Pseudovibrio sp. Tun.PSC04-5.I4: one gene and its partner. The protein of the gene in region 1 interacts with the protein of each later gene in a pairwise test. Links are inferred from orthologs where the notes say so. Each region holds a gene or a part of one and is shown on either strand. Other genes may lie near its edges.

Region 1 (3,293 bases):
ACCTGTGCTCTTCGCTTTGGCCTTATGTGCGCCCGGCTCCACAATGTAGCGCCACAAAAACGGCAGATAAAGGAGAGCCAAACCATAAACCGCAAATGGCAGCCGTGGAGAACTAACAGCAAGGAACCCAGCCAAGGAGATGAAGAGGAACCCACCAAAGTTGCGGGCAGAGGTTTGCAACCCCATCAGGGAACCGCGTTGATTGCCCGTAAAATAATCTCCAATAAGAGCCGTCTGCGCCGTCATCACCATAGCAACCGCAACGCCCAGCCCCAGCCGACTAATCAACATAGACTTGAGACTTGGAAGAAACAGGCCTGAGCTACCGGCAACGATGAAGAGACAAACGCCAACCAGCAACAACGCCCGCCGTCCATAGCGATCCGCAATCAACCCAGCCAGCGGAGCAAAGATCACAACGGTCAAAGAGGGAGCCGATACGAGCAACCGCGTCAAGAAAGCCGCATTAGGCTCATTCATGAACATCTTCTCCAACCCTGCCAAAGCAGGGCTGATGGTTGCATTTGCCATCACTGTAAGGGTAGCTGCCATGAGCAGCGCGATCGCTCTGGGATCCCGCCAGACCTGTTGTTCAGGCCCTGTTTGGTGTTGTTTCATTTTTGTATTCCTCTTGCAAAATTGCTCAGTTGAAGTCAGGATACGACTTGAAGTCAACTTGAGGTCAAGTATGAAACTGTTGGATATTGGAGAAATTGCAGAACGCTCCGGCGTGAAGCCCTCAGCCCTGCGTTATTATGAGGAAGTTGGACTGATTCAATCCGTGACCAGGCATGGCCTCCGACGCCAATATGAGCCGCACGCCCTCATGAAGCTTTCACTGATTGCTCTGGCGAAATCTGCGGGCTTTTCACTCGCTGAAATTGCCGGAATGTTTAGTGAGAATGGGAAACTTCAAATCCCACGAGAAGACCTCCGCGCTCGGGCGGATTTAATTGATCAACAAATCAAAGAGCTGACAGCGTTAAAAAACGCACTGCACCACGTCGCTGATTGCCCGGCACCATCCCATCTGGAATGCCCCTCCTTCCAACGCCTGATCAAAGTCGCAAGCAAAACGAAGTCGGCAAACAAAAAACCGCTGACCAAATAACCAGCGGTTTCCATAACTTCATCGAAAGAGAGCAATCAAGCAGCTGGTTTTGCAACGCGCTCAACAAGCTTTAGGCAAACCTGTGTCGCCAGTGCCATATCCTGAACGCTGATCCATTCAAGCGGACCATGAATTTCCTGCATACCGGTGAAGATATTTGGCGTGGAGACGCCTTTTGCCGTCATCGCAGCTCCATCAGTTCCACCGCGAATTGGCTTGGAGGACACGGTAAGCCCAACCTCTTCAAACGCAGCCTTCGCAAGATCAACCGGGGTCATATCATCGCGCAGCCAATGATGCATGTTGCGATATTGCTCCCTAACTTCGCAGGTGATTACAGCCCGCGGTTCTGTCGCCTGCACAGCTGCACACACCTGCTCCAGAAGATCCGCTTTCGCTTCAAGGCCTTCCAGCTCAAAATCACGCAGCACAAAATGCAACTCAGCTTCAGCCGCCGTGCCATGCATGTCGCTCACAAAAATGAAGCCTTCACGTCCATCCGTTGTTTCCGGTGTCATTATCGCGTGCGGCAGCGTGGAAATGATCTTGCCCGCCAGATGCAGAGCATTAACCAGCTTGTCCTTCGCATAGCCCGGATGCACAGAAACGCCAACGATCTTAACAACGGCCCCATCAGCGCCGAAATTCTCATAGTTCAGCTCACCCACTTTGCCGCCGTCCAGCGTATAGGCAAAATCAGCACCCATCGCTTTTGGCAGATCGTCATGGACACCGCGACCGATCTCTTCATCCGGCGTAAAGGCAATGCGCAGCTTTCCATGAGGAATCTTAGGATGCGCCAGCAAATACCGTGCAAGACACATGATGATCGCAACACCGGCCTTATCATCCGCACCCAAAAGTGTGCTTCCACTGGCCGTGACGATGTCATCACCAATCTTGTCTCCCAGATACGTGGAGAATTCTGGAGAAAGCATCAGTTCAGGCGCATCAGGAAACGCGATTGGAGACCCATCGTAATCACGGTGAACGCGCGGCTTCACACCAACGGCATGATATGCAGGAGCCGTATCCACGTGAGCCAGCAAGCCAACAACCGGCACATCACCCTCAACAGTTGCTGGAATTGTCGCAAGCACAACACCGTAGTCAGTCAGCTCAATGTCAGACGCGCCAATTTCCATCAGCTCCGCACGGAGTATGCGCTGAAGATCCAACTGGATTTGCGTGCTCGGGGACGCATCGCACGTTTCATCACTTTGCGTATCAACGGCAGCATAACGCACCAAACGCTCTTCAAGCTCTCTATCGAATTCAGTTCTCATCACATGTCTCCTTGTTACCTCCTGTTTGGGGGAGGCAATCTGGAGTTTCAAGAAGGAAGGGCGGAAACGCACAGAAGTGCACCGGTTTTGTAGAGCACTGCCGACAATCATAGATTGACGATGTACATCACCACGACCGATAGTCAGGCCATAAAATTTTGGAGATAAATGTGACAGATATCCCTGTGCTCGATAAAATCTTAGATACTTCAAACGTTTGGGGCGACGATCTCTTAGGGCGAGCTAATGATGCTGAGTTTCTCGAAGTTTTCCTACTTGGGCAGACAAAGCACAACAAGGGAAGTTTCGTCCTAAACATCGATTCTAGTTGGGGAGTTGGGAAAACATTTTTTCTTAAACGCTTCAAGCAACAGTTAGAGATTTCGGGACAACAAGTTGCTTTTGTGAACGCTTGGGAAGATGACCATACAGATGATCCACTCGTTGCCGTCATGTCAGAAATTCAACGCACAATTGAAGAAGATGAGAGCTTTTCCGATGAGGCCAAACGTTCTTTCAAAAACACTCTCTCATCCATGGGAAAGCTCTCTTTTTCCTTTGTAAAAGCGGCTGCCAAACATCAACTCAAAAAGCACATAGGGGAGGCTATTGATACTTTTGATACAGAAGAAGAAAGTGCCTTTGACAAAGGCGGAGACGAACTGATCAACGGATTGGAAAACTTTGCTGCCGCTTCACTCGAAAATTTTAAAAGTAATCAAAGCGCTATTTCATCTTTCAAAAAACAACTCGCTGCTGCCATCACCCAAGATAAAGACGGGAAGACCCAACCGTTCTTTGTATTCATTGACGAGCTAGATCGATGCCGCCCAACCTACGCCATTGAGCTTCTAGAACGGATCAAACACCTCTTCGATATTGAGGGACTTATTTTT
Region 2 (3,298 bases), 2.4 Mb from region 1 along the record:
TCAGAATATCTGGCTGAATACCAATGGACCGCAGCTCTTTCACAGAGTGCTGAGTCGGCTTGGTCTTCATTTCACCAGCACTGGCAATGTAGGGCATCAGTGTCAGGTGAATGTAGACAGCCTGCCCACGCGGTAAGTCATTGCCAAGCTGACGAATAGCCTCAAAGAATGGCAAACCTTCAATGTCACCAACAGTACCACCGATTTCGCAGAGCACGAAATCGTAGCCGTCATTGCCATCCAGAACGAAGTTCTTGATGGCATCAGTAACGTGGGGAATCACCTGAACTGTTCCACCGAGGTAATCACCACGGCGTTCTTTTGCGATGATGTCCTGATAGATGCGCCCGGTTGTTATGTTGTCCTGCTTGTTTGCAGGACGACCTGTGAAGCGCTCGTAGTGACCCAGATCCAAATCTGTTTCAGCGCCATCATCAGTCACATAACACTCACCGTGCTGGTAAGGGCTCATGGTACCTGGGTCAACGTTCAAATAAGGATCAAGCTTACGAAGCCGCACCTTGTATCCGCGGGCCTGTAAAGCCGCACCAAGAGCTGCGGAGGCAAGTCCCTTCCCAAGAGAAGAAACAACACCACCGGTGATGAATATGTACCGTGCCATGGATCGCTACCAGGTTTTATAAGGGCTGGACTTATCAAGGGGCGTGCACGTCTGGGATGCACTGATAATCCGTAAAACCCTATATAATTGAGTTATGTCTGAACGCACGAATGACGGACACTGCACAAAGTGCGGTGCCGTCAAACGACTATTTCAACTGTATCTGCTTTACAGCAGGTTACTGAGCAGGCGGAACCTGCGGGCCAGTAGGCTCACTTTGCTGCTGCAACTGGTCAAGAAGACCATTACCTGCGCCCTGCTCTGTGCCTTGTGACGCAGAGCCAGCAGGCACTTCGTCTAGCAAAGAACCTGGACGGTCGTCGTAACGAGAGATCAAAGAAAGACCGAGCGAGGTTACGAAGAAGCAGGCAGCAAGAATTGCAGTGCCGCGTGTAAGTACATTAGCAGTGCCACGGCTGCTCATTACGCCGCCGCCGCCACCGCCGCCAATACCCAATGCGCCGCCTTCGGAGCGCTGCAGCAAAACCATCGCCACAAGCGCAACTACGACCATCAGGTGGATAACAATAAGAACGGTTTCCATAGGTATCCGTAGGTTTAATGAATTTGATAATCGGCCTTCTAACCGAATTTGCTGCACCTTTCTACCCTAAAGGCGCAGCAAATTGGTGGACTGCGAACAATAAAATTGTATTTCGGAAAATATTAACCGCGGTAAGCCTCGGCAATCCCCAGGAAATCTGCGGCTTTCAGGCTTGCGCCGCCCACTAGAGCACCATCAACGTTATCAACTGCCAACAGTTCTTTTGCGTTGGTGGGCTTAACAGAACCACCATAAAGAACGCGCAGCTTGCTTCCAATTTCGTTGCCAAACTGCTTGATCAGCGTGGAGCGGATGGAAGTATGAACTTCTGCAACATCAGCAGGTGTTGGTGTAAGGCCTGTACCGATAGCCCAAACTGGCTCATATGCAACGACTGAGTTTTCAGCCGTTGTGCCAGCTGGCAATGAACCAAGAGCCTGTTTGGTTACAACATCAAGAGTAGTACCTGCACGGCGTTCGCTCTCAACTTCACCAACACAGACAATCGCGATCAGACCAGCGCGCCATGCAGCTTCAGCCTTATCACAAACGTCAGCATCAGATTCGTTATGATCTACGCGTCGTTCGGAGTGCCCAACTATGACGTACTTACCACCAGCATCGCGGATCATTTCAGCGGAAATATCGCCAGTATGTGCGCCGCTCGCATTCGCATGACAGTTCTGTGCACCGATTCCGATTTTTTCTTGAGAAGCAAGTTGAGAAAGCAACAATGCGGAAGGGCAAATCAAAAGTTCAACTTTTTCGGCAAGTGCTGAATCGTACCCCGTGCCCATTGCCTCTAATTCAGCAGCAGACGCTTTGAGTCCATTCATTTTCCAATTACCAGCAACGAGTGGCCGATTAGTCATTTCTTATCTTCCCCAAATATGAATTTTAATTTCCCGAATGGAATGCGTGCTCACTAGCATAAAACCACTTAAGCCCCATAGCGGATAACCGCTAGTACGAGGAACTTCGTATCTCATGTCGAATCTCACAACCTTTATGCTGTGTAAACTTGCCCCGCAGCAAAAGGGCTACTATTATCCGGCGGCCTTGCATGTGTGCGTGGGAGAAATCTCCTCGCCTTCAACAAGAGAACGGATAAAATTATGCTCGACGCGCTGCGTAATAGCGTAGGTACCTGGTTCGCGAAGCTTCTGATTGGCCTTTTGGTCCTCAGCTTTGCTGTTTGGGGTATCGCTGACGTCTTTACTGGACTTGGCTCCACTTCAGTCGCAACTGTTGGCGACAAAGAAATACCCGCCGAGGATTTCCAGAGAGCTTATGCGCGGGAGATCGACCAGTTGTCGCGCCGTGCTGGCCAGCCGATTAGCCAAGAACAGGCAGCCACGTTTGGTCTCCCTGCTCAGGTCCTGGGTCGCCTGATCGCCGAAGCCACGCTTGATCAGGAAGCATCAAAGCTCCGCATTGGCGTGTCTGATGAAGCAATCATCAAAACCATTCAAGAAACCCCAGCATTTCAGGGTGTGAATGGATACGATCGAAATCGTCTCAGTCAAGTTCTCTACAACATGGGTGTAAACGAAGACGAATTCGTAATGCTGCAGCAACAAATCGCAGAGCGCCAACAGCTCGCAGAAGCTGTAATTGGAGGCATTACGACACCCAACGCGATGCTTGAAGCTTTTGACAAATACACAATGGAAGAGCGCAAGGTTGAGTATATTGTACTCCCACAGAGCTCTCTTTCAGAAGTTCCTGTACCAAGCGCAGAAGAGCTAAATGCGTATTTTGAAGAAAACAAAGCAAACTACAGAGCTCCCGAATACCGCAGCGCAGCTCTTATCGAGCTCACTGCAGATAAAATTGCGAAACCAGAAAGTGTAACGAAAGAAGAGATTGCGCAGGAATATGAGCGCACTAAAAATCGTTACCAAAGTCAGGAACAACGCCGGATCTTCCAGATCCCCTTCCAATCCATGGAAGAGGCTGAAGCTGCCGCGGTTAAACTGAGTTCTGGCGAAACCTTTGAAGATCTGATGAATGAACGGGATCTAAGCGAAAGCGATGTAGATCTCGGCACTATGAATAAGTCGGGCTTCCTCGATGAAAAAATCGCTGACGCGGCTTTTTCTCTTCATGAAGGACAAGTCAGCGGTGTTGTT

What was found. The genes of interacting proteins can lie anywhere in the genome.
Region 2: the proteins of pepT (region 1) and tpiA interact in binary tests that used the Escherichia coli proteins (3 or more experiments, as listed by UniProt). The link is inferred for Pseudovibrio sp. Tun.PSC04-5.I4 from one-to-one orthologs.

Annotation. Positions count from the first base shown.
Region 1 is NZ_FNLB01000006.1:4,035,980-4,039,272, reverse strand. What follows is about bases 273-3,132. They hold pepT (peptidase T), read right to left. Parts: upstream 2,398-3,132; coding sequence 1,147-2,397; downstream 273-1,146. Other genes in these bases: BLS62_RS24000 (KAP family P-loop NTPase fold protein), read left to right, coding at 2,568-3,132; BLS62_RS24010 (helix-turn-helix domain-containing protein), read left to right, coding at 689-1,111; BLS62_RS24015 (MFS transporter), read right to left, coding at 273-618. In the rest of the region: more of BLS62_RS24015, read right to left, coding at 1-272; more of BLS62_RS24000, read left to right, coding at 3,133-3,293. UniProt on the Escherichia coli protein: Cleaves the N-terminal amino acid of tripeptides.
Region 2 is NZ_FNLB01000006.1:1,653,357-1,656,654, forward strand. The notes cover bases 164-3,028. They hold tpiA (triose-phosphate isomerase), read right to left. Parts: upstream 2,039-3,028; coding sequence 1,289-2,038; downstream 164-1,288. Other genes in these bases: BLS62_RS12660 (CTP synthase), read right to left, coding at 164-622; secG (preprotein translocase subunit SecG), read right to left, coding at 801-1,166; BLS62_RS12675 (peptidylprolyl isomerase), read left to right, coding at 2,282-3,028. Also shown: more of BLS62_RS12660, read right to left, coding at 1-163; more of BLS62_RS12675, read left to right, coding at 3,029-3,298. UniProt on the Escherichia coli protein: Involved in the gluconeogenesis. Catalyzes stereospecifically the conversion of dihydroxyacetone phosphate (DHAP) to D-glyceraldehyde-3-phosphate (G3P).